One region of the Pseudomonas juntendi genome, then DNA from elsewhere that is predicted to be linked to it. Evidence: predicted binding sites of a transcription regulator. Region 1 holds the regulator's gene; each other region holds the start of a gene.
The links. Region 1 encodes FliA, which starts transcription of late flagellar genes. Its sites were predicted from a motif close to CTAAAGTTTNNNNNNNNNNNGCCGNTAA; they were not measured.
Positions count from the first base shown of each region.

Region 2: a site for FliA is predicted at 5,264-5,291, ahead of motA (flagellar motor stator protein MotA). Genes of this name have one in related genera too.
Region 3: a site for FliA is predicted at 4,442-4,469, ahead of L1P09_RS17870 (methyl-accepting chemotaxis protein). Genes of this name have one in related genera too.

Region 1 covers NZ_CP091088.1:3,723,470-3,733,518, reverse strand. Annotated here, with positions in the region: gene fliR (flagellar biosynthetic protein FliR) at 1-270, shown strand, start outside; gene flhB (flagellar biosynthesis protein FlhB) at 273-1,415, shown strand; gene L1P09_RS17300 (RHS repeat-associated core domain-containing protein) at 1,602-2,534, shown strand; gene flhA (flagellar biosynthesis protein FlhA) at 3,049-5,178, shown strand; gene flhF (flagellar biosynthesis protein FlhF) at 5,190-6,497, shown strand; gene fleN (flagellar synthesis regulator FleN) at 6,582-7,424, shown strand; gene fliA (RNA polymerase sigma factor FliA) at 7,421-8,161, shown strand; gene L1P09_RS17275 (chemotaxis response regulator CheY) at 8,278-8,652, shown strand; gene L1P09_RS17270 (protein phosphatase CheZ) at 8,673-9,461, shown strand; gene L1P09_RS17265 (chemotaxis protein CheA) at 9,474-10,049, shown strand, end outside.
Region 2 covers NZ_CP091088.1:4,892,975-4,903,023, reverse strand. Annotated here, with positions in the region: gene L1P09_RS22745 (AhpA/YtjB family protein) at 1-531, opposite strand, end outside; gene serB (phosphoserine phosphatase SerB) at 666-1,880, shown strand; gene asd (archaetidylserine decarboxylase) at 1,963-2,826, opposite strand; gene L1P09_RS22730 (rhodanese-like domain-containing protein) at 2,836-3,645, opposite strand; gene L1P09_RS22725 (HDOD domain-containing protein) at 3,690-5,225, opposite strand; gene motA (flagellar motor stator protein MotA) at 5,356-6,207, shown strand; gene motB (flagellar motor protein MotB) at 6,211-7,233, shown strand; gene rsgA (small ribosomal subunit biogenesis GTPase RsgA) at 7,310-8,341, opposite strand; gene orn (oligoribonuclease) at 8,494-9,036, shown strand; gene L1P09_RS22700 (trimeric intracellular cation channel family protein) at 9,128-9,739, shown strand; gene queG (tRNA epoxyqueuosine(34) reductase QueG) at 9,864-10,049, opposite strand, start outside.
Region 3 covers NZ_CP091088.1:3,845,602-3,855,650, reverse strand. Annotated here, with positions in the region: gene L1P09_RS17890 (DMT family transporter) at 1-409, shown strand, start outside; gene L1P09_RS26180 (PA1414 family protein) at 596-724, shown strand; gene L1P09_RS17885 (sodium:solute symporter) at 854-2,233, opposite strand; gene speB (agmatinase) at 2,339-3,289, opposite strand; gene L1P09_RS17875 (LysR family transcriptional regulator) at 3,513-4,406, shown strand; gene L1P09_RS17870 (methyl-accepting chemotaxis protein) at 4,545-6,110, shown strand; gene L1P09_RS17865 (tRNA-uridine aminocarboxypropyltransferase) at 6,205-6,804, shown strand; gene L1P09_RS17860 (TolC family outer membrane protein) at 6,948-8,306, opposite strand; gene L1P09_RS17855 (YbaN family protein) at 8,617-8,982, opposite strand; gene L1P09_RS17850 (YecA/YgfB family protein) at 8,990-9,577, opposite strand; gene recQ (DNA helicase RecQ) at 9,819-10,049, shown strand, end outside.

The DNA of each region.
Region 1 (10,049 bases):
TGGGAGCTCGCCGGGCGCATGGGTTGGGTGTTCGGTGCCGGCTTGCTGTTGATCCTGCCGGTGATTGCGGCGTTGCTGGTGGTGAACATTGCCTTTGGGGTGATGACCCGTGCGGCGCCGCAGCTGAACATTTTCTCCATCGGTTTCCCGTTGACCCTGGTCATGGGCATGTTCATCTTCTGGGTCGGCCTGGCCGATGTGCTGTCGCACTACCAGGCATTGGCCAGCGAAACGCTGCAGTGGCTGCGTGAATTGGCAAGGGCGGGCTGAGCATGGCTGAGAGCGAAAGCGGCCAGGACAAAACGGAAGACCCCACCGAGAAACGCAAGCGCGACTCACGGGAAAAAGGCGAGGTCGCCCGCTCCAAGGAGTTGAACACGGTGGCGGTGACCCTGGCCGGCGCGGGTGGGCTGCTGGCGTTTGGCGGCCACTTGGCCGAAACCCTGCTGGCGTTGATGCGCATGAATTTCAGCCTGACCCGCGACATCATCGTGGACGAGCGGGCGATGGGCGCGTTTCTGCTGGCCTCGGGCAAGATGGCCATCTGGGCCGTGCAGCCGGTGCTGATCCTGCTGTTCGTGATCTCCTTCGTGGCGCCCATCGCGCTGAGCGGCTTCCTGTTCTCGGGCAGTTTGCTGCAGCCGAAATTCAGTCGCATGAATCCGTTGTCAGGCATCAAGCGCATGTTCTCGATGCATGCCTTGACCGAATTGCTGAAGGCGCTGGCCAAGTTTTTCGTGATCTTGGTAGTGGCGGTGGTGGTACTGATCAACGACCGCCAGGCGCTGCTGTCGATTGCCAACGAGCCGCTGGAGCAGGCGATCATTCACAGCCTGCAGGTGGTGGGCTGGAGTGCCTTGTGGATGTCGGCCGGGTTGTTGCTGATCGCGGCTGCGGATGTGCCGTTCCAGTTGTACCAGACGCACAAGAAACTGAAGATGACCAAGCAGGAAGTGCGCGACGAGTACAAGGACAGCGAGGGCAAGCCCGAGGTCAAGCAGCGTATTCGCCAGCTGCAGCGCGAAGTGTCGCAGCGGCGCATGATGGCGGCGGTGCCGCAGGCCGACGTGATCATCACCAACCCGACCCACTATGCGGTGGCCTTGCAGTATGACCCGGAGAAGGGGGGGGTGGCGCCGTTGCTGTTGGCCAAGGGCACGGATTTCATTGCCTTGAAGATTCGCGAAATTGGCGTGGAGCATAAGGTTCAGATCCTGGAATCGCCGGCCTTGGCGCGGGCGATCTATTACTCGACCGAGATCGAGCAGGAAATCCCCGCCGGCCTGTACCTGGCTGTGGCGCAGGTGCTGGCCTATGTGTTCCAGATCCGCCAGTACCGTGCGGGCAAGGGCAAGCGCCCTGAGCCGTTGAAGGATGACCTGCCGATCCCGCCAGACCTGCGCCGCGACAGTTGACCTTGTGCCAGGGCCTCTGGCCCTTTCGTTGACTCGCCTGCTCCCTCGGGTGCGACGCTGCCATTGAGCTCAGGCATCAGAGATGACACTCAGCAATTAGTCAATTTTTTCAATTGGTATTTTTGTCAGTTGTAGGCAGTGCGAAGGGTTGTGAATATTGTCACTCTGCACTAGGAGGGGCTTGCCATGAATTCACCTCGCCATGAATCCGCGACAACTGTGACGATCGGCTTATCAGAAAAAAACAACAAGACTGAGCGTACTGATGTGCGACAGCACTTTGCATTCACCCCGTATGGCTTTGCAGGGGGCTTGTTCTGTTATTTTTCATCCCTGGGATTCAATGGGCAGTGGGCAGAGGCACTGGCGAATTTATATTTTTTGGGTGCGGGTCGTCGGGGATATAGCACGGTTCTGATGAGGTTCCTAAGCTCTGATCGTGCCAGCCCATTTCGAGCAGGTGGCATCAACCCCTATGCATATTGTGAGGGCGATCCTGTCAATTACCACGATAACTCCGGGCTCAACCGTCGTCCTTCAATACGTAGGCATTGGATGAGCCCCAGTTTCGTAGAAGGCGGGCTTCAAAACAAAGGAAGGGCAGACGCCCGACCCTATCAAGTGGGGCAGCGCCGCCATTCGTTTAATGGATTTGATCGACCAGAGTCGAAAGCGCTCGTTGGGTTTCATGCTTCGAGAACGGAATATGCTGAAGCTATGACCGGAACTTTACAGGGCCGTAAAGACGTCTTGATGACTCCGCTTTCTCAGCATAAAAAATTCGGAGTGGATCCGCATTATTTCAGACCTGATAATGAGTTTGGAGCAGGTTTTTACGCTGGGGAGTATGGTGTTGCCAAGTTTTATGCAGCTAAGCGGGGCGCCCAGAGCCAATCCTCTACCACGGTGTTCAGTGTCTATGTAGACAACGCAGTAGGTATGCAGCCCGGCTTGCACTACCATGCAGGCTTGCTGAAGCACGGTGCGAAGCCTCCCTATCCGGAAACGCCCTATTTTTTTCAGTTCGCATTATTGCGAAGAGTGATATCGCGCGTTTCGCTTAAAATGGGAGTGGTGCGTGGTGAATCCCCGGTGCCGCTGAGGCCCAACGAAGTCTGACGCTATCAGTGGTTTGCCTCCTATGGATAGCAACCGGAGCACATGAAAGACAACCTGCGATTCCTGTCGGATCTGCGCCATTACTATTGACCTTGTGTCAGGGCTTCTGGCCTTTTCGCGGGTAACCCGCTCCCACAGGCATTTCACGGATCTCAAACCCTATGCGGTACCAGTGGGAGATCACCCAGCACTACGGGCTGCGCTGTCGCGCAGAGAACTCGATTCGTAAGCGCGACGCTGCCTGTGTGAGAGCGGGCTAGTCGAGGCGTCGAACCGCCGCGACGAATCAAACGCGGTGGCTGGCACCGGCTACGCCGGTGTTCGCGGGCATGCCCGCTCCCACAGAGACCTCGCTAAATCCATAAGTTATGTGTTGCTCTATAAGGGCGGTTCACCCGCGAAGCGGCCGGCACACACAACATAAATCTTCTGTTGCGCAAAGTTGGAAGGCTTCTTGCAATGCCAGCCGCAGATGCCCCTTGGGCGTCAAAGTTTTGCATCAAGAGGACTCGCGGTGGATCGCACTCAGTTAATCAGCAACGCCCGTCATAACCTGGCCGGGCTCGGCCGGGGCAACCTGGGTGTACCGCTGCTGCTGCTGGTGATGTTGGCAATGATGATGTTGCCGATACCACCGTTCCTGCTCGACGTGTTCTTCACCTTCAACATCGCCTTGTCGATCGTGGTGCTGCTGGTCTGCGTCTACGCCCTGCGCCCGCTCGACTTCGCTGCATTCCCCACCATCCTGCTGGTGGCCACGCTGCTGCGCCTGGCGCTGAACGTGGCCTCCACGCGGGTGGTCATGCTGCACGGCCAGGAAGGCCACGGCGCCGCCGGCAAGGTGATCCAAGCCTTCGGCGAGGTGGTGATCGGCGGTAACTACGTGGTCGGTGCGGTGGTCTTCGCCATCCTCATGATCATCAACTTCGTGGTGGTGACCAAGGGCGCCGGGCGTATCTCGGAAGTGAGCGCGCGCTTCACCCTCGACGCCATGCCCGGCAAGCAGATGGCGATTGACGCCGACCTCAATGCTGGCCTCATCGACCAGGCCCAGGCCAAGCACCGTCGTGCCGAGGTGGCCCAGGAGGCCGAGTTCTACGGTTCGATGGACGGTGCCAGCAAGTTCGTGCGCGGTGACGCCATCGCCGGCTTGCTGATCCTGTTCATCAACCTGATCGGTGGCATGCTGATCGGCATGCTGCAGCATGGCATGAGCTTCGGCGATGCCGGCAAGGTGTACGCCCTGCTGACCATCGGTGACGGTTTGGTGGCGCAATTGCCATCACTGCTGTTGTCGACCGCTGCGGCGATCATGGTCACCCGCGCCTCGGGCTCGGAGGACATGGGCAAACTGATCAACCGGCAGATGTTCGACTCGCCCAAGGCGTTGGCGGTGTCGGCGGGGTTGATGATTGTCATGGGGCTGGTGCCGGGCATGCCGCACGTCGCCTTCATCGGCCTGGGTCTGCTGGCCGGTGGCGGGGCTTATCTCGTATGGAAGAAACAACAGAAGGCCAAGGCCCAGGCCTTGCAGGAGGCGCAGCGCCAGCAAGACCTGCTGCCTTCGCCGCAGCGGGCGCTGGAAACCAAGGAGCTGGGCTGGGACGATGTGACACCGATCGACATGATCGGCCTGGAAGTCGGCTACCGGCTGATCCCCCTGGTGGACCGCAACCAGGGTGGTCAGTTGCTGGCGCGAATCAAGGGCGTGCGCAAGAAGCTGTCGCAGGACCTGGGCTTCCTCATGCCCACGGTGCATATTCGCGACAACCTTGACCTGCAACCCAGCGCCTATCGCCTGACGCTGATGGGGGTGATCCTGGCGGAGGCCGAGATTTACCCGGACCGCGAGTTGGCGATCAACCCGGGGCAGGTGTTCGGCACCCTCAACGGCATTGCCGCACGTGACCCGGCGTTCGGCCTGGAAGCGGTGTGGATCGACGTGGGCCAGCGCTCGCAGGCGCAGTCGCTGGGCTACACCGTGGTCGATGCCAGTACGGTAGTGGCCACCCACCTCAACCAGATCCTGCAGAAGCACTGCCATGAACTGATTGGCCACGAAGAGGTCCAGCAACTGTTGCAGGTGTTGGCCAAGGCTTCGCCTAAACTTGCAGAAGAACTGGTGCCGGGTGTCATTTCCTTGTCGGGGCTGCTCAAGGTCTTGCAGGCCCTGTTGTCGGAACAGGTACCCGTGCGCGATATTCGCAGTATTGCCGAAGCAATCGCGAACAACGCTGGCAAGAGTCAAGATACCGCCGCGCTGGTTGCGGCGGTGCGCGTCGGATTGTGTCGCGCCATCGTGCAAAGCATTGTCGGCGTTGAGTCGGAGCTCCCGGTGATCACCCTGGAGCCAAGGTTGGAACAGATTTTGCTCAATAGTCTGCAACGCGCCGGGCAAGGCCAGGAAGACGGTGTTCTTCTGGAACCGAGCATGGCCGAGAAGCTGCAACGTTCGCTGATCGAAGCGGCCCAGCGCCAGGAAATGCAGGGCCAGCCGGCCATTCTGCTGGTCGCCGGCCCGATCCGCGCCATGCTGTCGCGTTTCGGTCGCCTGGCTGTACCGAATTTGCATGTGCTGGCGTATCAGGAAATACCGGACAACAAGCAAGTCACCATCGTTGCCACCGTGGGCCCTAACGGCTGAGGTAGTGGATAATGCAAGTTAAGCGATTTTTCGCCGCCGATATGCGTCAGGCCATGAAACTGGTCCGTGATGAGCTGGGCGCCGATGCCGCGATCATTGGCAACCGTCGCATTGCCGGCGGTGTCGAGCTGACGGCCGCGCTGGACTACAAGCTGTCCGCCCTGGCCCCGCGTGTGCCCAATGCCGAGCTGGAAGAAGAGCTGCGCAAGACCCACACGCGCATTGCCACGGCCCAGGCCGAGCTGGGCCACCGCCAGGACAGCAGCGATAACAACCGCCAATTGTTCGCCGGGCAGTCGCTGACCGCTGCCGAGCCGCTGGTCGAGCCCCACGTCGATGCCCCACAGGCGGCGGCCGCCACGGCGCCGGCGCCCGTTGACCCGCGCCTGTTCGATGCCATGCGCTCCGAACTGTCGGGCCTGCGCGAACTGCTGGAAGTGCAGCTCGGCTCGCTGGCCTGGGCCCAGCTGCAGGGCAGCAAGCCACAACAGGCCAACATCTGGCGGCGCCTGCAGCGCATTGGCCTGTCCGGGCCGATTGCCCGCGAGTTGCTGGAGCTGACCGCCGAAATCGAAGAGCCACGCCATGCCTGGCGCATGTTGCTGGCGCACTTGGCGCGCATGATCGAAATTCCCGAGGTAGAGCCGATCGAAGAAGGCGGTGTGATCGCCATGGTCGGCCCGGCCGGCATGGGCAAGACCACCACCCTGGCCAAGCTGGCGGCGCGCTACGTGCTCAAGTACGGCGCGCAGAACATGGCGCTGGTGAGCATGGACAGCTTCCGCATCGGTGCCCAGGAGCAGCTCAAGACCCTTGGCCGCATCCTCAATGTCCCAGTCACCTATGTCGACCCAGGCCAGTCGCTGGCGGCAGCGCTGGAGCCGCTGCTGCGCAAGCGTGTGGTGCTGATCGACACCGCCGGCCTGCAGGCCAGCGACCCGGCCCTGCGCTTGCAGCTGGAAACCCTGGCCGGCCGTGGCATCGCCGCCAAGAATTACCTGGTACTGGCCACCACCAGCCAGAAGCAGGTGTTGACCGCCGCCTACCACAGCTACAAGCGCTGTGGCCTGGCCGGCTGCATCCTGACCAAGCTCGATGAAACGGCAAGCCTTGGCGATGTGTTGAGCCTTGCCATCAGTCATGATTTGCCTGTGGCCTATCTTACCGACGGCCCGCGCATTCCTGACGACCTGCACCTGCCCCGGGGGCACCAGCTGGTGTCCCGCGCGGTCAATGTGCAGCAGCAGGAGGAGCCCAGCGAAGAGGCAATGGCCGACATGTTCGCTGATCTCTACCACAACCCACGGCGAGCGGGTTGAGTATGAAACGTGTGCAAAGTAGCTATGCCAAGGGGTACGCAGAATTGCCCTACGTGTGGCCTGGGTCCCAGCGATACAAGGTAAATTACAAACATGGGTAGCATGCATCCCGTACAGGTGATCGCCGTGACCGGTGGCAAAGGTGGCGTCGGCAAGACTAACGTTTCAGTGAACCTGTCCCTGGCGTTGGCCGAACTCGGCCGCAGGGTCATGTTGCTGGATGCCGACCTGGGCCTGGCCAATGTCGACGTGTTGCTGGGCCTGACGCCCAAACGGACCCTGGCCGATGTCATCGAAGGGCGCTGCGAGCTGCGTGACGTGATATTGCAGGGCCCTGGCGGTGTGCGCATCGTACCGGCTGCCTCCGGTACGCAGAGCATGGTCCACCTGGCGCCGGCCCAGCATGCCGGGCTGATCCAGGCGTTCAGCGAAGTCGGCGACAACCTCGATGTACTGGTCATCGATACCGCTGCGGGTATCGGTGAGTCGGTCGTCAGCTTTGTCCGTGCCGCCCAAGAAGTGCTGCTGGTGGTGTGCGACGAGCCGACCTCGATCACCGATGCCTACGCGCTGATCAAGCTGCTCAACCGTGACTACGGCATGAACCGCTTCCGCGTGCTGGCCAACATGGCCCAGAGCCCTCAGGAAGGGCGCAACCTGTTTGCCAAGCTGACCAAGGTCACCGACCGTTTCCTGGATGTCGCCCTGCAGTACGTAGGCGCCGTGCCCTACGACGAGTGCGTGCGCAAGGCGGTGCAGAAGCAGCGTGCCGTGTACGAAGCCTTCCCACGCTCCAAGTGCGCGCTGGCCTTCAAGGCGATTGCCCAGAAGGTCGACAGCTGGCCGCTGCCGGCCAACCCACGTGGCCACCTGGAGTTCTTCGTCGAGCGCCTGGTGCAGCCGACCAGCGCGGGACCGGTGCTATGAACGCCAGCGGGTTCAAGATGTACAGCCGGGCGGCGAAAGACGCCCAGTACGAGTTGATCGAACGCTACGCCCCCCTGGTCAAGCGCATCGCCTACCACCTGTTGGCGCGCTTGCCGGCCAACGTGCAGGTCGAGGACCTGATCCAGGCCGGCATGATCGGCCTGCTGGAAGTGGCCAACAAGTACGACGCCAGCAAGGGCGCCAGCTTTGAAACCTATGCCGGCATTCGTATCCGCGGCGCCATGCTCGACGAAGTGCGCAAAGGCGACTGGGCACCCCGCTCGGTGCACCGCAACACCCGCATGGTCAGCGACGCGATGCGCGCCGTGGAGGCCAGAACCGGCCGTGACGCTAAAGATCATGAAGTTGCTGCCGAACTCCAATTGAGCCTCGATGATTACTACGCGATCCTCAACGATACCTTGGGCAGCCGTTTGTTCAGCTTCGATGACCTGCTGCAGGACGGTGAGCACGAAGGGCTGCATGAAGACGGCGCCAGCGGCCAGGTCGAACCTGCCCGGGGCCTCGAGGAGGAGCGCTTCCAGCTAGCCCTGACCGAGGCCATCGCCAACCTGCCCGAGCGTGAACGCCTGGTGCTGGCGCTGTACTACGACGAAGAGCTCAACCTCAAGGAGATCGGTGAGGTGCTGGGGGTCAGCGAGTCGCGGGTTAGCCAGTTGCACAGCCAGTGTGCCGCGCGTCTGCGTAGCCGCCTGGGGGAATGGCGGGCGCGCTGAGCCTGCTAGGGTTGCGGCTGTTTCCACGCGGTTTTCCACGTTGTACCGAATTGATTGAATGCGCGCTCGGGGCCGAGCGCGTTTGAGACTGCTTGGAGGTCTACTTGAACAAAGACATGAAAATCCTCATCGTTGACGACTTTTCGACGATGCGGCGGATCATCAAGAACCTGTTGCGTGACCTGGGCTTCACCAACACCGATGAGGCCGACGACGGCACCACGGCGCTGCCGATGCTGGAAAACGGCCATTACGACTTCCTGGTGACCGACTGGAACATGCCTGGCATGTCCGGCATCGACCTGCTGCGCAAGGTGCGTGCCCACGACCGGCTGAAAACCATGCCCGTGCTGATGGTGACTGCCGAAGCCAAGCGCGACCAGATCATTGAAGCGGCCCAGGCCGGCGTCAATGGTTACGTGGTCAAGCCGTTCACGGCACAGGTGCTCAAAGAAAAGATCGAGAAGATCTTCGAACGCGTCAACGGCTGAGTCACGTCAGGGGGCGCGCCATGGATTCATCACATAACTCTTTGGGCGAGTTCGAATCGACCCTGAAGAAACATGCCCAGGAGTTGGTCGAAAGCCTGGAGCGGGGCCGTTTCGGCGAGGCGGTGCAGCTGATTCACGAGCTGAACCAGACCCGCGACCGCGGCCTGTACCAGGAAGTCGGCAAACTGACCCGCGAGCTGCACAGTGCCATCGTCAGTTTCCAGATCGACCCGACCATGCCGCAGGCCGAAGAGGTGTCGCAGATTACCGATGCCACCGAGCGCCTGTCCTATGTGGTCAAGCTCACGGAAGGCGCGGCCAACCGCACCATGGACCTGGTCGAGGCAAGCACCCCGGTGCTCAACGACCTGGCCAGCGAGGCGAAGGCCCTGAGCACCGACTGGCAGCGCTTCATGCGCCGCGAAGTGGCGGCGGAAGAATTTCGCGACCTGGTCAAGCGGGTCGACAGTTTCCTCACGCACAGCGCCGAAGGTAATCGCAAGGTCGCCGGCCACCTCAATGACATTCTGCTGGCCCAGGACTATCAGGACCTGACCGGGCAGGTGATCAAGCGCGTCACCAACCTGGTGACCGAAGTGGAAAGCAACCTGCTCAAGTTGGTGCTGATGGCCAGTCAGGTCGACCGCTTTGCGGGCATTCAGCATGACCACGATCAATTGCGCGCAGAAAAAGATCGAGAAAAACATCCGACTCGGGGTGAAGGTCCGCAGATTCATGCCGATAAGCGTGAAGACGTCGTGTCCGGCCAGGACGACGTCGATGATCTGCTGTCCAGCCTGGGTTTTTAAGGAGCACCTTTGATGAGCTTCGGCGCCGATGAAGAAATCCTCCAGGATTTCCTGGTAGAAGCCGGCGAAATTCTTGAGCAACTGTCCGAGCAATTGGTCGAGCTGGAAAGCCGGCCCGACGATGCCGACCTGCTCAATGCGATCTTTCGCGGTTTCCACACTGTAAAAGGGGGCGCCGGCTTCCTCCAGCTGAACGAGCTGGTGGAGTGCTGCCATATCGCCGAGAACGTGTTCGACGTGCTGCGCAAAGGTGAGCGTCGGGTTGACGCGGAGCTGATGGACGTAGTGCTCGAGGCACTGGACACGGTCAACAGCATGTTTGGCCAGGTGCGCGAGCGCGCTGAAGTCACGCCGGCAACCCCCGAGCTGCTGGCGGCCTTGGCGCGCCTTGCCGAGCCGGGTGCGGCGCAACCGCAGGGTGGCGAAGAAGCGGTGGTGCCGGTGGCTGCGGCGCAAGCGCCTGCCGCGGCACCGGTGGTGGACCAGGAGCAGCACCAGGACATCACCGACAGCGAGTTCGAGCAGTTGCTCGATTCGCTCGATGCGGTCAAGGCACAAGCTGCGGCCGAGGAACAGCTGCAAGGCGAG
Region 2 (10,049 bases), 1.2 Mb from region 1:
CGCCAGCAGGATGGCCGCCAGAATGCCCATGCTTTGCAGGCTGATCAGCATGGGTTGCTGGAATTGGCTCATGTCCAGGCTGATGCGCAGCTGCCCGGCAGCCACGTCCTGGAAGCTGATCTTGGTCTGGTACACGCCTTCGGCCTCGCCCAGCAGGCTATTGCGCGGGCGTTGCCCGGCTTCGGCGAGGATGCGGTTGTCCACGCTGTAGATGGCCGCGTGGGCCACCAGCGGGTTTTTCACCAGGTTGCCCAGCAGCACGTTGAGGCTGAGGATATCGTTGGCTACCAGCAGTTCGGTCGCCGAAGTGGCCGTTTGCGTGGTCAGGCTCTGGCCGAGGGCGTCGGCCTGCTCGTGCATGGCCTGCTTGAACTGCAGGCCCATCACACAGGCATAGATCACCAGTGCCAGCGCCACCAGGAAGATGTTGGTGCAGGCGATGCGCAGTGCCAGCGGCACGCGACGTTGACTCAGGGCACGATAGATCATCAGGAAGAAGTTGTCTGGTTTGACGGGCGTGGGCCGGTTCACAGAGCTCGGCTCTTAATGGCAAGAAAGTGGGGGGAGTATAGCGAGCCGGGTTTTGTCGGCAAAGTATCGTTGGCGCCCGATGGTCATGGAAAGTCGGTAGAATGCGCATTTTTCATCGAAGTCGGAGCCAGGTTGTGCGCGAAATCGTCCTGATCAACATCACCGGTGAGGACCGTCCCGGTCTCACTGCGGCAATCACCGGCGTCCTGCTGCAGGGCGGTGTGAGTATCCTCGACATCGGCCTGGCGGTCATGCACGGCACCCTGTCGTTCGGCATCCTGGTCGATATCCCTGACAACGAAGTGGCAACTGCCCTGCTGCAGGGTGTGCAAGCCAAGGCCCACGAGCTGAACCTGCAGGCCCGTTATACGCCGATTTCCGAGGCGGACTACCAGCACTGGGCCGACGGCCATGGTGAGGCGCGCCATGTGGTGACCCTGCTCAGCCGCAAGATCACCCCCGAGCAACTGCAGCGGGTCAGTGCGGTGATCAGCCAGTACGGCCTGACGATCGAACGCATCGAGCGGCTGTCGGCCCGGGTGGCGCTGGACGCCGACACCGACAAGGGCAAGGCGGCGGTCGAGATATCCGTGCGTGGGGTGCCGAGCGATGCCAAGGCTCTGCGTGCCGATTTCTTCGCCCTGGCGCAGGCGCTGAGCGTCGACATTGCCTTCCAGAAAGACGACCTGTTCCGCCGCAACCGCCGCCTGGCGGTATTCGACATGGATTCGACGCTGATCGAGGCCGAAGTCATCGACGAGCTGGCCAAGGCGGCTGGCGTGGGTGAGCAGGTGGCGGCGATCACCGAACGCGCCATGCGTGGCGAGCTGGACTTCCGCGCCAGTTTCAAGGAGCGCATGGCGCTGCTCAAGGGCCTGGATGTGGGCGTGCTGGACGAAATCGGCGCCTCGCTGCGCCTGACCGAAGGCGCGGAAAATCTGTTCGCCGAGCTCAAGCGCCTGGGTTACAAGACGGCCATCCTGTCCGGTGGGTTTACCTATTTTGCCCGCCAGGTGCAGGCGCGCCTGGGTATCGACTATGTGTTCGCCAACGAGCTGGAAGTGGTGGATGGCAAGGTGACTGGTGTGGCGGTCGAGCCGATCGTCGATGCCCAGCGCAAGGCCGAACTGCTGCAGAAACTGGCCAGCGATGAGGGCTTGCAACTGGAACAGACCATTGCCGTGGGCGATGGCGCTAACGACCTGCCAATGCTGGCACTGGCCGGCCTGGGCGTGGCATTCCGCGCCAAGCCGCTGGTGCGCCAGTCGGCCAAGCAGGCGATTTCTACCCTGGGCCTGGATGGCGTGTTGTATCTGTTGGGCTTGCGCGACCGCGACGCGCGCGGCTGATCGGGAAATCTGGGGCTGCTTTGCAGCCCTTCGCGGGCATGCCCGCTAAGGGCCGCAAAGCGGCCCAGGCTTTATCAGGCCATCAAGCCTGCACAGGCGCCGCCAACTGCTGCCCCATGCGCACAGCAGAGCCGGCACCCAGGCTTTCGGCCCACTTCACCTGCTGCGGCCCGAACAACACGATGGCCGTCGAACCCAGCTTGAAGCGCCCCAGCTCGGCACCTTTCTCCAGGTGGATCGGCGCACGGCTGGCGTCGTCGTAGCGGAAGGTCTTCAGCTCGCGCTTGGGCGGCGTCACCAGGCCGGCCCACACGGTCTCGATCGAAGCAACGATCATCGCACCCACCAGCACCACGGCCATCGGCCCGCGTTCGGTGTCGAACAGGCAGACCACCCGCTCGTTGCGGGCGAACAGCTCGGGCACGTTTTCGGCAGTGGTCTGGTTGACCGAGAACAGTCGGCCCGGCACGTAGACCATCTCGCGCAGGGTGCCGGCCAGCGGCATGTGCACGCGGTGGTAGTCCTTGGGCGACAAGTAGATGGTGGCGAACTCACCGCCCATGAACGGGGCGGCCAGCGCCGGGTCACCGCCCAGCAGCTCCTGCGCGCTGAAACCATGGCCTTTGGCCTGGAAGATGCGGCCATGCTCGATCGGGCCAAGCTGGCTCACGGCGCCGTCGGCGGGGCACAGGATGGCGCCCGGGGTTTCATCCAGCGGGCGGGCGCCCGGCTTCAGGGCGCGGGTGAAGAATGCGTTGAAGTGCTCGTAGGCGCTCAGGTCTTCGACCAGCGCCTGGCTCATGTCGACCTGGTAGCGCTTGGCGAACCAGGCGGTGAAGGCGTTCTTGAACCAGCGCACGCGGCACTCGGCGACGCAGCCGGCCAGCCGCGACAGCAGGTGGTGCGGCAGCAGGTACTGGCTGATGATGAACAGACGGGATTTCATGCAGGTTCCTTAAACTTCTACAGGCGTGTCCGGGTGGTTGCCCCATTCGCTCCACGAGCCGGCATAAGCCTTGACGCGTGGGTAGCCGAGGGCCTTGGCCACCAAATAGGTGAAACCGGAACGGCGGTGGGACTGGCAATGGGTAACCACCTCCTTGTCGGGGGTGATGCCCAGGCTTTGCAGCACTTCGGCGATATCCCTGCGGATCCGCAGGTGGTCGTTGAGGTCCATGCCGGCGGTCCACTCGAAGTTGACCGCACCAGGGATGTGGCCGCCCTTGGCCGACAACACTTTTTCGCCGTTGAATTCCTGTGGGGCGCGGGCGTCCCAGATCACCAGGTCATCGGCGCCCAGGCGGCTTTGCAGGTACTCGCGGGTGGCTGTAGGTGCAGTGTCGAGGTGCAGGTGCACCGGGGCGGTGCCGCTTGCGGGCACTTCGGTAGACAGCTTGTCGGCTGGCCAGGCCTGGATACCGCCATTGAGGTAGTGGTAGCGCGTATGGCCGATCACGTCGAGCAGCCAGATGAAACGCCCCGCCCAACCACCGCCTTCATCGTCATACACCACGTAGACGGCATCATCGCGGTGGCCGAGTTCGCTGAACAGTTTTTCCAGTTCGCCCAGGGGCGGCAGCAGACCAGGGGCCGGTGGCTGGCCGAGCTGGGTGCGCTTGCCCTCGACAAAGCGGGCGCCGGGGATATGCCCGCAGACATAGCGGTTGGCGCTGCTCAGGTCGACCAGGATCAACTGCGGTGAATCCAGGCGCGGCAGCAGGTCTGCAGCTTCGATCACCAGGGGCAGGCCGGAAAAGTCGGTCATCCACGGTCTCCAGAGTGGAAAGAGGAGCGATTGTAGCGCAAGGCTCAGGCTTTGCGGTTGGCGAACAGCGACAGTGCCCGCTCGATGCATTGCACGGTTTTGCCGAAGGCTTGCACGCTGATATCGGCCATGGGCCTGCAAGCCTGGTCGGCCACCAGCAGCATGAGCACCTGATCGTTCACCGCCAGCGAGCGCAGCAGCACATGCTCACTGCGGAACAGGGCGCGCAGCGGGGCTGGCAGCAGCGCGGCGAACTGGCTGTGGTTCTGCGGGGTGATGCGCAGCTGCCCGGCCTGGCTCATCAGCTTTTGCAGCAGTTTGTTCTGAGCCACCTGCAGGGCGAGGCCCGCGGCCTCCTTGGGCAAGCCGGCGGTCTGCTGCACGCGCAGGGTGTCGGTGCTCTTGTCCAGGCTCAGCAGCATGATGCGTTGCATACCGCAGGCCAGCAGGGCCTCTTGTGCCTGGGTGGCCAGGTGCACGGTATTGGTGAACGGGCTGGGTTGCGCCAGCAGGTGCTGGCACAGTGTGCGCCAGCGCGCCAGCTCTTCACTGCTGGGCGGTGGCGCCGCCAGCATGTCCGGGTGCGGGCGGCGCTGGTGCCACGGCCATATCAGCGCCTCGGCTGGATGGAACAGTGCATGCCGGGCATGGCGACGGGCGCTGGCGGCTGCCTGCTGGTGAACTTGCTGCTGCACGTCTTCCAGCGAAGTCTGCAGGTACAGGGCGGTCAGCAGCTGCCAGCGTAACAGGTGCGGGTTGTCCCAGCCGACCTGCGCCGCCAGGGCCAGGTTGTTGGCCAGCAACACGGTATTGGCCGGCTGGTTGAACCAGCGCCGCAGGCCGGGCTCTGCGTCCAGGCGGTGTTGCTGGCTGAGCAGGTCTTCGTCGCGGGCGATGCTCAGCACCTGGGCCAGTTGCTCGCGCTCTTCCAGCAGCAGGCGGTAACCCTGGGTCACCCATTGCGGCAGGCGCCAGTACTCGGCCGTGGTCTGGCACAGCGCCATTATGCGCACGCCAAACAGTTCTTCCTCGACATGGGCGGCCTCTTCACCCTTGTGGATCACCCGCAGCTCCCAGGTGTCGAGCAGCTTCGGGTAGGCCAGTGCCAGCGGCCAGAGGGGCGACAGAAACAGCAGGCTACCCCAGTGGATTTCCTGCCACAGCCGGGCCAGGCGGCTGGCGAACAGGCCGCTGGCCTGCTGCGCTGCGTGCTGGCTGATCATCTGGAACTGGCACAGAACCGGCGGGATTTCTTCAACAGGCACTGCCGGCAGGCGCTTGAGCAACAGCTCGCTGCGCTCCAGGCCGAGCCGGTTGAGGGCCACTTCAAGGCTTTCGGCCGGTTCGGCCATGCTGGCGTTGGTGGCGTGGTTGGCTTCACGCATCACCGACAACACCAGCGCCGGGCTATCTTGCATCAGTTCGGCGATGTCGCGCAGCGAGCGGCGGCTATCGTGGATGGCCGCCATGACCCGGTCGTAGCTGTGCTTCGGCACCGGGATGCGAACACTCTCGAGCAGCTTGACCCAGGCCTCTAGCGTTCGCGGAGCCTGAGCGGGCACCTTGGTTTCAATTGGCATTTTGACATCAGTCCGAACTGGCTTTTCGCATTGTGTGGCTATAGTCTGGCGCAGTTCTGCCGATAAGTAGAAGAAGAGTTTTACAGCTCTCGTCTCTTCCCCTGACCACGACAGCAAGTGCTTTGAACCTATGGCTAAAATTATCGGCATCATCGTCGTATTCGCGAGCGTGCTCGGCGGCTACGTGCTTTCCCACGGCAAGATCGCGGCGCTGATCCAGCCGTTCGAAGTACTGATTATCGGCGGTGCGGCCTTTGGTGCATTCCTGCAGGCCAACCCTGGCTACATGACCATGCACGTCATCAAGAAGTCGATGAAGATGTTCGGCTCGCGCTTCAGCCATGCGTTCTACCTTGAAGTGCTGGGGCTGGTGTACGAAATCCTCAACAAGAGCCGTCGCGAAGGTATGATGGCCATCGAGGCCGACATCGAAGACGCCGCCGCCAGCCCGATTTTCGCCAAGTACCCCACGGTACTGGCCGATGAGCGCATGACCGCGTTCGTCTGCGACTACCTGCGCATCATGTCTACCGGCAACATGGCCCCGCACGAGCTCGAGGGCCTGTTCGACATGGAGCTGCTGAGCATGAAGGAAGAGCTTGAGCACCCGTCCCATGCAGTGACCGGCATCGCCGATGGCATGCCCGGCTTCGGTATCGTAGCGGCGGTGCTGGGTATCGTGGTGACCATGGCCTCGCTGGGCGATGGGGACCAGGCGGCCATCGGCATGCACGTGGGTGCGGCGCTGGTCGGTACGTTCTTCGGTATTCTCGCGGCCTACGGCTTCTTCGGCCCGCTGGCCAAGTGCCTGGAGCACGACGCCAAGGAAGAGCTGAACCTGTACGAGTCGATCAAGGCATCGCTGGTGGCCTCGGCTTCGGGCATGCCGCCGTCGCTGGCGGTCGAGTTCGGGCGCAAGGTGCTGTACCCCAAGCACCGCCCAAGCTTCGCCGAGCTGGAACAAGCGGTTCGCGGTCGCTGATTCATGGAGAACAATCAGCCCATCATCGTCAAGCGCGTCAAGCGCTTTGGCGGCGGCCACCACGGTGGCGCCTGGAAAATCGCCTTTGCCGACTTCGCCACGGCGATGATGGCGTTCTTCCTGGTGCTGTGGCTGTTGTCCACGGCCACGCCTGAACAGAAGATCGCCATTGCCGGTTACTTCCAGGACCCGATCGGGTTCTCCGAAAGTGGTACGCCCTACGTCATCGACCTGGGTGGTTCCCCCGAAATGGCGCCGGACAAAACCATCAACCCGGAAGTGAAAACCGAGCCGACACAGCCGTCGCCCACCCAGCTGGACAAGGACCAGGTGGAGACCATGGCCGAGCAGGTCGAGCGCGAGCGCCTTGAATTGCTGTTGCAGGAGCTGCAGAACAAGGTCGAAGAGAACCCGCAACTGCAGAAGTTCAAGGACCAGATCCTGTTCGAGATCACCCAGGATGGCCTGCGTATCCAGATCATGGACGCCGAGAACCGTCCGATGTTCGATATCGGCAGTGCGCGCCTGCAGCCATATTTCGAAGACATTCTGTTGGCCATGGCCGACACCATCAAGGCAGTGCCCAACAAGATCAGCATCAGCGGCCACACAGACGCCAAACCGTATGCCGGCACTGGCGAGTTCGGCAACTGGGAGCTGTCGGCCAACCGCGCCAATGCCGCACGCCGGGCATTGGTGGCGGGTGGGTACCCGGACGGCCAGGTGGCTCGGGTGGTGGGGTATGCATCGTCATCGCTGTTCGACCGCAAGAACCCGTTCAACCCGGTAAACCGCCGCATCGACATCATCGTGCTGACCAAGAAGGCCCAGCGCAACATCGAGGGTGAGCAGGGCGAACAGGGTGCACCGCAAGCGCCGGCAGCCCCGCCCGCGGCCCCGCCGGCCAGTGGCGCGGCGCCCGGTGCCGGGGCCGATCAGGCGCCGATGCAACCACGTGAACTGCGCCAGAAGCTGAACATCTTCGAGGATGGCACGCTGAAGATGGACGAGAGCAAGGAGCAGTAGGCCCCGCGCAACCTCGCACGGCGTTTTGCAGGGCCGTGCAGGTGGGCCTCAGGGCGGAGGAAGGCTTACAGCCCGGTCAGTAGCTGTCTTCCGTCAGGCTGGCGATGATCGAGCGGTAGCTGTTCATGCGTTGCTGCGAGATCCGGCCATCGTCCAGCGCCTTGAGCAACGCGCAGCCTGGCTCGCGGTCATGTTTGCAATCGCGGAAGCGGCAGGTGCCGAACAGGTCGCGGAACTCGATGAAGCCATCCTCCACATCGCTGCGGCTGACGTGGCCAAGGCCGAATTCGCGGATGCCCGGCGAGTCGATAAGGTCGCCGCCATTGGGGAAATGGTACAGCCGCGCGGTGGTGGTGGTGTGGGTGCCCTGGCCCGACCATTCCGACAGGTCGCCGACGCGGGTGCCGGCCTCTGGCAGCAGGCTGTTGACCAGCGAAGACTTGCCCACACCCGACTGGCCGACGAACACGCTGATGTGCCCGTCAAGTTGCTGCTGCAGGCGTTGCATGCCATCACCGTGGTGGGCAGATACCTCCAGCAGCGGATAGCCCAGCTCGCGGTAAACCTCCAGCAGCGCCTGCAGGCCGGGGCCGTTCTCGGCGTTGATCAGGTCGGCCTTGTTCAGCAGCAGCAGCGGGCGCAGGCCTGCATGCTCGGCAGCGACCAGGTAACGGTCGATCAGGTTCGGGTGCGGTTCCGGGGCCGGGGCAAACACGATCACGATGAGGTCGACGTTGGCTGCGACCGGTTTCAACTGGCCATGGTTGTTTGGCCGGCACAGTTCGGTGCTGCGTGGCATCTGCGCCACGATCACGCCTATGCCCTGGTTGCCTGCACGCCATACCACGCGGTCGCCAGTGACCAGTGCTGGCAGGTTGGCGCGCAAGTGGCAGCGGAACACCTGGCCTGCAACGTCGCCATCCTGGGCCTCCACCTCGACCTGCACGCCAAAGTGGGCAATCACCAGGCCCAGTTGTTCCGGCCCCAGGTCGCCACCTTCCAGTTCCTGCAGCACATGCTGCTCGCGTTTGGCCGCGCGAGCAGCACGCTCGCCCTGGATTTTTTCGATGCGCCAGTTCTGGCGGCGATTGAGCTGGCGTTTGGCCATGAACATTCCGTGAGAAGGGCCCGGGTCAGGGCATTGAAAACGGCAGGCAGTTTAGCACGCCAGGCGTTGCACCATTGCCCTTACCTTGTGGCGGTGAATGGGCGTGGCTGGGCCACTAGGCTAAGATGACGGGCTATATGAGGAGCTTCTGCATGCAAAACCCACAGAACCTGATCTGGATCGACCTGGAAATGACCGGCCTCGATCCGGACAGCGACGTCATCATCGAAATGGCCACCATTGTCACCGACAGCGAGCTGAACACCCTGGCCGAAGGCCCGGTGATCGCCATCCACCACAGCGATGAAGTACTGGCCCGCATGGACGAGTGGAACACCCGCACCCATGGCGCGTCTGGCCTGACCCAGCGTGTGCGCGACAGCAAGGTCGGCATGGCCGAGGCCGAGGCCCAGACCATTGCTTTCCTCGAACAGTGGGTGCCCAAAGGCAAATCGCCGATCTGCGGCAACAGCATCTGCCAGGACCGTCGCTTCCTCTACCGGCACATGCGCAACCTGGAAAACTACTTCCACTACCGCAACCTGGATGTCTCGACGCTGAAAGAACTGGCAGCGCGCTGGGCGCCGGACGTGCGTGACAGCTTCAAGAAGGGCAATACGCACCTGGCGCTGGACGACATTCGCGAATCGATTGCCGAGTTGCGCCACTACCGCGAGCATTTCATCAAGGTGTGAACCGTTACGGCGCAGATATTCTGGCTGCGCCCCCTTTTGGTGCCTTGGGCAACTGGTTAGACTGCGCGCCTTTCCCGCACGGACCCGCACCATGTTGCTGATGCTCTACCTCATTGCCATCACTGCCGAAGCCATGACCGGTGCGTTGTCTGCGGGGCGTCGCGGCATGGACTGGTTCGGCGTGGTGCTGATCGCCTGTGTTACCGCCCTGGGTGGCGGGTCGGTGCGCGATGTGTTGCTCGGGCACTACCCGCTGACCTGGGTGAAACACCCTGAGTACCTGGTGTTGACCAGCTTTGCTGCCCTGTTGACCATTTTCATCGCGCCAATGATGCGCCGCCTGCGCTCGCTGTTCCTGGTGCTAGACGCACTGGGGCTGGTGGCGTTTACCCTGATTGGCTGCATGACGGCGCTGGAAATGGGGCAGGGCATGCTGGTGGCTTCGATCAGCGGGGTGATCACGGGGGTGTTCGGTGGCATCTTGCGCGATATCTTCTGCAACGACATCCCGCTGGTGTTCCGCCGCGAGCTTTACGCCAGCGTGTCGTTCGCCGCGGCGTGGTTCTACCTCGGCTGCGTGTATTTCAAGGTGCCGGCGGAGCAGGCGATGCTGCTGACCCTCTTTGGTGGGTTCCTGATGCGCTTGCTGGCGATTCGTTTCCATTGGGAAATGCCCAAGTTTCACTACAACGACCAGCAGTAAACCTGCCCCAGGCCCGGCGCGGTCCCTGTAGGAGCGGGCATGCCCGCGAACACCGGCGCAGCCGGTGCCACCCACCGCGGTGCCTGCTTCGCGGGCGCGCCCGCTCCCACAGTGGGCCGTGTAGCTATTGAATGCCGTGCCGGGCCAGCGCCCACTCGACATGCTCGCGCACCAGCTCCGACGCATCCTCGCGCCGCGCCTTCAGCGCCTCGATCACCGGTATCGTCGGCGGCGCATTGCCCAAGCCCACCGCCAGGTTGCGCAAGAACCGCTCATAGCCTGCCCGGCGTAGCGGCCCGCCCTCGGTCTT
Region 3 (10,049 bases), 120 kb from region 1:
CACGGTGGTGGTGCGCTGCTCACGCCTGTCGGAAGCGCCGGCGACCCTGACCTTGTTCTATCAACTGGCGGTGGGGTTTGCCGGATTGTTGCTGATTGCCCTGCTCAGCGGGCAGATCGGCGAGGTGTCGCTCACGCCTTTGGCCATGGGTAGCGTGCTGTTCCAGGGGGTTGTAGTGTCGTTCGTCAGCTACCTGACCTGGTTCTGGCTACTGCGCAAATACCTGGCATCGAACCTGGCGGTGTTTTCCTTCATCACCCCTCTGTTCGGCGTAACCTTTGGGGTCTTGCTGCTGGACGAGCCGCTGACCGCGCATTTTGTGGGCGGTGCGGTGATGGTGCTGCTGGGGGTGATTCTGGTAAGTGCCGAACCTTGGGTTAAGCAGCAACTGCGCAAGTGGGTGGGGTAGTGGAACGCTTGCAACAAAGCGAAACGATTAACCAGTCGTCGGAATGCGCCGCTATGGCTTGATCCGCGTCAGAATGGCCCCTATCTGTAAGAGCAGAGGCATGCGTAATACAGGACATCGGGCTATGATCTGTATGAAACATTGCAGGATTGATTCGCCGTGAGGCTGACCCGTCAAGGGGGCATTATGAATAAACCACTGTCCAACTGGCTCCACGACCTGGCGGTCGCCTTGGGGCTGATTCCACCACCCTTGCAGCCGGTGCCGATCCCGACTGATGAAGAGCAGCGCAAGCGCCAACCGCGTCGTCGCTGATACAAGCAAAGGCCGCAGCACCTGGGTGGGGGCTGCGGCCTTTTTGTGTCTGGGCAATTGGCTTGCCTGCTCTGGGCCCATCGCTGGCCTTGGAGGCTCGCCAGCGATAGGGCCAGTACAGGCCGAAGGTCAGGCCAGCTTGACCGCTGCCACGGGTTTACGCGACAGCAGGCTCACCACCACAAAGCTCACCAGGCCAATCGCGAGGCTGTAGTAGATCGGCGTATTCGCCTCCAGCCCGTCCTTGAACATGAACAACAGGGCAGTCGCAAAGCCTAGCGACATGCTGGCGATGGCGCCGGCGGTGGTGGCGCGTTTCCAGAAAATGGCGCCAATCAGCGGAATCAGCATGCCGCCCACCAGCAGGTTGTAAGCCAGGGTCAGGGCGCTGATCACGTCGTTCACCATCAATGCGATACCCAGTACCACCAAACCGGTCAGCAAAGTGAACAGGCGGCTGATACCCAGGCTGGACGGCTTGCCGCCACGCAGCTTGGGCAGCAGGTCTTCGGTGATGGTGGTCGAGGCCGCCAGCAGGCCTGCGCTGGCGGTCGACATCATGGCCGCCAGCGCCGCTGCCATCAGCAGGCCGCGGATGCCATCAGGCAGCGTGGTCTTGATCATTTCGGCGAAGGCATTGTTCGGGTTGGCCAGGTCGGGCATCAATACATGAGCGGCCATGCCGATCACGGCACAGGCCAGGCCATACAGCACGCAATACACCCCGGCGGTGGTGCCGGCACGCTGGCAGACCTTTTCGTCACGGGCGGTGAACACCCGCTGCCAGATATCCTGGCCAATCAGGATGCCGAAGAAGTAGATCAGGAAGTAGGTGATGATGGTATCCCAGCCGATGGTGGTCAGCTGGAAGCTGGCCGCCGGCAACTTGGCCACCATGGTGTCCCAGCCGCCGGCCTTGTACAGGCACACCGGCAACAGGATGAACATCAGGCCCACGGTCTTGATCACGAACTGCACGATATCGGTCAGGGTCAGCGACCACATGCCGCCAATGGTCGAGTACACCACCACCACACCCCCGCCCAGCAGCAGCGAGGCCCAGAAGGGCAGGTCCAGCAGCACTTGCAGCACGGTGGCCATGGCCAGGGTGGATGTCACGCCGATCATCAGCGCGTACGCCAGCATGATCACCGCGCTGGCCTGGCGTGCGGTCGGGTTATAGCGCTGTTCCAGCACCTGGGTCACGGTGAAGATGCGCAGGCGTAGCAGCGGCTTGGCCAGAAACAAGTTGATGGCGATGATGCCCAGGCCCAGCGCGGCGCACAGCCAGAAGCCGGAAATGCCGTGAACGTACCCCAGGCGCACGGTACCCACGGTGGAGGCGCCACCCAGCACGGTGGTGGCCATGGTGCCCATGTACAACATCGGGCCCAGGTTGCGCCCGGCGACCAGGTAGTCTTCATGGGTTTTCGCGCGTCGCATGCCATACCAGCCAAGCCCGAGCATGCCTGCGGTGTAAAGCATTACAACTATGATGTCCAAGGCCATTGGGGGTCTCCCGATTATCTTTATTATGGCGAGATCGGCCACGCGGGCGTTCGCACGGCGCCCGGTGGTCTTCTGGTGTTGGCGGGCCTCGGTGGCCCGACCACATTAGCGGCGGACTACACCCGGCAGTACGCAGAGCATTTCGAACAGCAGGTTGGCGCCGAGCAACGAGGTATTGCCGGTGGTGTCATAAGGCGGGGAGACTTCGACAAGGTCACAACCGATCAGGTCCAGGCCATGGCAGCCGCGAATGATCTCCATTGCCTGGATGGTGGTCAAGCCGCCGATTTCCGGGGTGCCGGTACCGGGTGCCCAGGCCGGATCGATGCCGTCGATGTCGAACGACAGGTAAACCGGGCCGCCGCCGACTTTTTCCCGCACTTCGGCCATCAAGGGCTCCAGCGACTTGTGCCAGCACTCTTCGGCCTGAACCACGCGGAAGCCCTGGCGGCGGCTCCAGTTGAAGTCGTCGGCGGTATAACCCTGGGCGCGCAGGCCGATCTGCACCACGCGCTCGCAGTCGAGCAGGCCTTCTTCCACCGCCCGGCGGAAGGTGGTGCCGTGGGCGATCTTCTCGCCGAACATGTGGTCGTTGACGTCGGCGTGGGCGTCGATGTGCACCAGGCCGATCTTGCCGTACTTCTTGTGCAGCGCCCGCAGGATCGGCAAGGTGATGGTGTGGTCACCGCCTAGGGTCAGGGGAATCACATTGTGCTCGACGACCTGGTCGTAGGCCTCTTCGATGATGCGCACGGCGTCCAGCAGGTTGAAGGTGTTGATGGCCACATCGCCTATGTCGGCGACCGACAGGGAGTCGAACGGGGCGGCGCCGGTGGCCATGTTGTAAGGGCGGATCATCACCGATTCGGCGCGGATTTGCCGGGGGCCGAAGCGCGTGCCGGAGCGCAGCGAGGTGCCGATGTCCAGCGGCACACCAATGAAGGCTGCGTCCAGGCCTTCGGCGCTTTGCAGGTGGGGGAGGCGGAGCATGGTGGCGATGCCGCCGAAACGCGGCATTTCGTTGCCGCCCAGTGGTTGGTGAAGAGTCTTGTCCACGGTGGGCCTCATCAGTCGGTCGATTGTTCTGTTTGTTCGAACCTGTGCCGCTGCGCGCTTTCCAGTTCGTGTTTCGCCAGCGGGCAGGGACATTTCGGCCAGTCTGCGCAAGGTAGTGCCATGGAAGAATCGCTACCGACAAATACTTAGTTCAGGAATTTCTGAACTAAAGCCCGGCGCAGCGGTTAGACTGCGCGCAAACACCCTGTGGAACCGTTGCCCCATGGCCTCGACTTTGCCCGACCTGAAACTGCTGCGTATCTTCATCAGCGTGGTGCGCCACCAGGGTTTCGCCAACGCCCAGCGTGAGCTGAACCTGTCGACTTCGGCCATCAGCACCTACATGAGCCAGCTGGAGGGTGCCCTGGGTATTGTGCTTTGCCACCGTGGCCGGGGCGGTTTCAGCCTGACCAGCAAGGGTGAGCTGTTTCACCAGGAAACCCTGCGCCTGTTGGCCGAACTGGACGGGTTCGAGCAATACGCGGCGGCCCTGAAGGGCGAACTGCGCGGCACCCTCAACCTGGGGGTGATCGACTCCACGGTGGGTGATCGCGCCCTGCCGCTGGCTGAAGCCATTGGTGCCTATAGCCAGGAGCATCCGGCCGTGCACCTGCACTTGTCGGTGTCCAGCCCTTACGAGCTGCAGTTGGGGGTGCAGGACAACCGCCTGGACCTGGCAATTGGCGCGTTTTCTTCACGCATGAGTGGCCTGCTGTACCAGCCGCTGTACCGCGAGCAGCACTGGCTGTACTGCAGCAGCCGCCACCCGTTGTACAGCGAGCGGCGCATTCCCGAGCAGGTGGTGACCCAGCAGCGCATGGTCGGGCGCGGCTACTGGAGCCAGGCCGAGCTGGCCCGGCATGGTTTCAAGCACAGCGCGGCGACGGTTGAGAGCATGGAGGCGCAGTTGATCCTGATTCTGTCGGGCGCCTACATCGGCTACCTGCCCGAGCACTACGCCCAGGCCTGGGTCGACAAAGGCGACTTGCGCGTGTTGTCTCCGGCGACGTTCGGTTACCAGGCACCGTTCTCGTTGATCATCCGGCGTGGGCGCAGCCGCGAACCGCTGATCCAGACCTTCCGCGACCTGCTGAAAAGCCAGCTCAACGTAGGCTGATAAACAGAATGTTCATACATTCTGTCGGCAGGCCGCTAAATTCCTGCACACGTGTGCCGCTAACCTCATAGCGCTCTGCTACATATCAACTTGCGCTGATGATTTCCCTTCTTTTCATCCTGCAAGGATCGCCCGACGATGCGCATGAATTTGCCAGTCACTGAACACGAAAGAACATTCCCCAGTGAACAACGGCTGATTTCCACCACCGACTTGAACAGCCGCATCACGTATTGCAACGACGCCTTCGTGGCGATCAGCGGGTTCACCTACGACGAGCTGGTGGGCCAGCCGCACAACCTCGTGCGTCACCCAGACATGCCGCCGGCGGTGTTCGGCCATATGTGGGACACCATCAAGCAAGGCAAGCCGTGGATGGGCGTGGTCAAGAACCGGGCAAAAAACGGCGATTACTATTGGGTCAGTGCCTACGTGACGGCAGTCTACGAACAGGGCCGCATCAGCGGCTACGAGTCGGTGCGTTCGGTGCCGACTCGTGAGCAGATCCGCCGTGCCGAGGCGTTGTACGCACGCCTGCGTGCCGGCCGCCGGCCGGTATCGTGGGCGGCGCGCCTGGGCCATGGCCTGCGCCAGGGCTGGCCATGGCTCGGCGCCGGCCTGGTGTCGGCGGCGGGCTACCTGTGGTTGCCACCCTATGCCGCGCTAGGGGTGTTGATGGTTGTACTGCTGGTAGCCTGGTACCTGGTCGAGCACCGTCAGAACCAGGCCATCCGCCGCACGCTGGCCGAGCACCCCAAGGCGTTCACCAGCCCGCTGGTGGCGCTCACCTACAGCGACAACCCGGGGCTGCGGGGCCAGCTGGACCTTGCCATCATCAGTGAAGAAGCCCGCCTGCAGACCGCGCTCACGCGCCTGGTAGACGCCGGGGTCGGGGTAAAATCACGCGCTGCGCAATCTTCCGACCTGTCGGGCGCGCAGGCGCAGATGCTCGACCGCCAGCGCAGCGAGACCGATCAATCGGCCACCGCCATTGCGCAGATGGCGGCGACCATCCAGGAGGTTACGCATAACGTGCAGAGCACGGCGCATGCCGCAGGCGATGCCGACCAGCTGGCGCAGCAGGGCAGCGAGCTGGCGCTGCAGAGCCTGAAGGCCATGGGCAGCATGAGCGATGCAGTCAATGACATTGGCCAGGCGGTGAACGCCCTGGCGGAACAGACCCAGTCGATCGGCAGCGTGGTGGATGTGATCACCTCGATCGCCGAACAAACCAACCTGCTGGCGCTCAACGCCGCCATTGAAGCGGCGCGGGCCGGCGAGCAGGGCCGCGGGTTTGCCGTGGTGGCCGATGAAGTACGCTCATTGGCCCAGCGTACCCGCACCTCCACCCAGGAAATCCACCACATCATCGCCTCGTTGCGGGCCGGGGCAGAGCGCGCAGTGAGTACTGCCAGCCGTGGCGAGCAGATCTCGCGTGACAGCGTGCACAGTGTCGAGGCAGTGCAGGCGGCGTTGAGCGGCATAGCCCAGGCGGTGAGCCGCATCACCGGCATGAGCCAGCAGATGGCCACGGCATCGGAGCAGCAAAGCCACGTGGCTGAAGACATCAACCAGCAGATCGTGCGCATAGCCCAACTGTGCGATCAAAGCGCCGGGCAGGCGCGCCAAGGGGCAGAAATCAGCCAGGACCTCGAGCGCATGGCGGAGTACCTGCACAGCCTGGCGGAGCGCTTCAACCGTTGAGGTTGCCGTGGTCGCCTTGCGGCCAGGGCATAGGGCAAGGCCCGCCAGCCGGGCCAGGGTTCTGTGGCAAAATACCCCCGCCAAGGAGACCTTCATGCCCAGACCCCGTTGCGAGCGCTGCCAGCGCCCGCTTGATCATTGCCTTTGCTCGCTGATCCCTGCGCTAGGCAGCCGAACCCGTGTGATCTTGCTGCAGCACCCCAGTGAAAGCGCCCACGCCCTGAATACCGCACGGTTGGCTGCGCTTGGCCTGAGCAATGCCGAGCTGCGGGTGGGGCAGGTATTCGACGACCTGCCAGCGCTGCTGGCAACCCCTGGGTACCGCCCGGCGCTGTTGTTCCCGGGCGCTGAAGCGCAGCCCCTGGCTGCCTATGGCCCAGTGGACGAGCAACCCTTGCTGCTGATCGTGCCCGACGGCACCTGGCGCAAGGCGCGCAAGCTGCTGTACCTGAATCCGCTGCTGGAGACGTTGCCGAGGGTGACCTTGGGGCAGGTGGCCGCTTCACGCTATCGCTTGCGCAAGGCGCCGGAGGCGGGAGCGTTGTCGACCATTGAGGCCGTGGTGGGGGCGCTGAATGCACTGGAGCAACCGGCCTGCTTCGATGCGCTGCTGGCACCGTTCGAGGCCTTGATAGAGGGACAGATCAGGGCCATGGGCGTGGAGACGTTCCAGCGTAACCATGGCACCGAGTGAGGGCAGGGGGCTGCTGCGCAGCCCATCGTGACACAAGGCCGCTCCTACAGGCCATCGCACCCGCCATTGGCATACACGATCTGTGTAGGAGCGGCCTTGTGTCGCGATGGGCCGCACAGCGGCCCCAGCAATCTCAAGCCCGATCAACGCATCTCGGGCAAGCGTGCCTCGGTACGGACTTCGGTCGCGGCCAGCGCCTCTGGCGGCAGCGAAATACGCTGCTTGCTGAGCAATTCACCCATGGTCGCCAGCACCCGGTAGCGCGAGTACTCTTCGGTGTAGCGCACTTCAGTGTAGCGACGGTCGGCGTTGTACAGTTCGTTTTCACTGTCGAGCACGTCCAGCAGGGTGCGTTGGCCCAGGCCGAACTGGTCCTGGTAGGCGGCGCGCACGCGCTTGGTGGTTTCGGCGTATTCACGCGCGGTCGGCAGCTGCTTGCTGGCGTTGTTCATGGCGTTCCACGCCAGGCTCAGGTTTTCGGTCAACTCGCGCAGGGCGTTGTTGCGGATGTCCAGGGCCTGGTTGATCTTGTGCGCGTCGGATTGCAGGCGAGCCTTGTCACTGCCGCCGCGGAACAGGTTGTAGTTCATCTCCACGCCGGCTTGCCAGTCGTTGTTGTTGTGGCCTTTCTCGCCGCCGGTGTTGTTGTTGGCACCGGTGGCCAGAATGGCGTCGAAGCGTGGGTAGAAGGTCGACTTGCCAACCTCGTACTGCTGCTCGGCCGCATTTACATCAGCCTGGGCCGACTTGATGTAGGGGTTGTTCTGGCGCATGCCATCACGGGCCTCTTCAAGCGTGGCAGGCACCTCGGCCTTGATGGTGGGCGGGCTTTCCAGCTCGTCTGGCATGCGCCCGATCACGCTGAAGAAGTTGGCCTCGGCGTCGGCCAGGTCCACTTCGGCGGTGTCCAGGTTATTTTCTGCCAGGGCGCGGCGGGCGCGGGACTGGTCAAGGTCGGCCGTGCTGCCAACGCCACGCTCGTTACGCAGGCCGATCTGGTCGTTGACCCGCAGGTGGGCTTGCAGGTTGTTCCTGGCCAGGGCCACCAGTTCACGGCGCTTGAGTACCTCCAGGTACACCTCGATCGCACGCAGGGCGACATCCTGCGCAACCGCCTGGGTGTAGTAGGCACGCGAGGTGGAAACCGCTTCGGTCCGGCCCACTTCGTTCGCGGTGTTGAAGCCATCAAAGATCATCTGCCGCAGGCGCAGCTCGGACTGGGTGTAGTTCAGGGTTTCTTTGTTGTGGTTACCCGCGGCACGGGTTGTGGTGTTGTCCGAACGCTGGCGGCCGTAGCCGGCGACCAGGTCAACGGTAGGGAAGTAGCCACCACGCGCGAATTTCACGTCCTCATCGGCCGACAGCTTGCTGTTACGGTTGGAGCTGACCTGTGGGTGATAGTCCACGGCGCTTTGGACGGCTTCGGTGATCGACATCGCCTGCACGTTGGCACTCGCCAGGGCCAACAGTAATGCGGTGGTGATGGGGTTCAAAACGCGCATGGTACATCTCCCTGATCTTGAATTTGGTCCTGCTGCTCGCCAAAAAAATGACGATTATTTATCGCGTATAGTGTTGCAGGTTTTTAACATGACAGCTAAGTACATTCATCGCGATAGATAAGAAGATTTATTCATATCAAAATGACCATAAATACCTGAAATGTCTAACAGGAGCTATTTTTGCAGCCCTCAGGTGGTGTGGCAAATATCGGTAAAGCCAATACTCTCAAGGCCTTCAGGCGGTTCCAGAACGAATTTGGCTAAATACTGGGCGGGTTAGGCGAAAGTGATATTTGGCGACAAATTATTGTCACTTTGGCCTGTGCAAGGTTTTTTGCTTGAGGATGTAAAGGCTTACCAGCACGGCGCTGGTCAACATGAAGGCGCGTGCCCAGAACAGCGGCACCAGGTAGCAGGACAGCCCGATGCTGGCCCACATCAGGCCAATGGCATAGACCTTGCCTTTGAGGGGGATGCCTTCACCACTGAGGTAGTCGCGAATCCATGGCCCCAGTTTGGGGTGGTGGACCAGCCAGTGGTGAAAGCGTGGCGAGCTGCGAGCGAAGCAGGCGGCCGCCAACAGAAGAAACGGGGTGGTAGGCAATACCGGCAGGAATATCCCCAACACCCCCAGTGCGACGCTGAGCCAGCCGATGGCCAGCAGCAGGTAGCGCACAGCTGGCTTAGTGGTGGCGTGGCTTGAGCAGCGCCGGCTTTTCGTCAGGTGCGTGCAGCAGCAGGAACAGTGCCGTCAGCGCTTCGGGAATTTGCACGATCATGTCGTCCTGCAGGTTGGCGTTGCTGGCGATGTCGGCGAACTCCGGCTGCTCGTCGAACAGGCCCGAACCCACCATGATTGGCAGCAACATTTCGCTGACTTCCTCTTCTGCGTTCTCGAACCAGGCCTCTTCGCGCAGGAACACGCCTTCCATGAAACCGATGCACCAGCCGCGCAGGTCGGAATCGTCCGGCTCGTCAGTCAGGTCGAGGTCGCAGGGCAGTTCGAATTCATCGTCGCTGGCCAGCTGACGGGCAATGTGGGCCTTGAGTGCCACCAGGGTCGCCTCGATTTCGGTGCGCTGGGCTTCGCTGCTGTAGTGCGGCTCTTCGGCGAACAGGGCGTCGATCCACTCGCGCTCGGGCACGTCTTCGGCGTTGATCGACAGCGCGGTGAGGTAGCCGTGGGCGGCGACATAGTCCAGCGCTTCTTCGTGCAGCTCGTCGGCGTCGAGGAAGGCTTGCAGGCGGGTCAGTTGCTCGGCGAAGGACATTACAGGGCTACCTTGGGGAATAAACGATAACGAATTCTAGCACCTTGCGGCGGCAGCGGGGCAAAGGAACGTCTATCGCGGTGGTGCCCTGCGCGGGGCGGTGCTGCGGTATACTCCGCGATTTTCATCCAGGCGCGGTTTTACTGGCGGCCTGGCAAAAACCGCTTACGCATTTGGCGTGTGCGGGGCGGGTTTTTCGTCCAGCCTGTGTGCAGGGTGGTACGGCGATTTGGAGTTGCACATGCTCGAACAGGCTCAGCGCGTTCTCAAGGACATCTTTGGCTACGACAGTTTCCGAGGGCGCCAGGCAGCGATCATCGAATGCGTGGCCAATGGTGGCGATGCCCTGGTGCTGATGCCGACTGGCGGCGGCAAGTCGTTGTGTTTCCAGGTGCCGGGCCTGCTGCGCCCAGGCCTGACCGTGGTGGTCTCGCCGCTGATCGCGCTGATGGACGACCAGGTCGCCACGCTT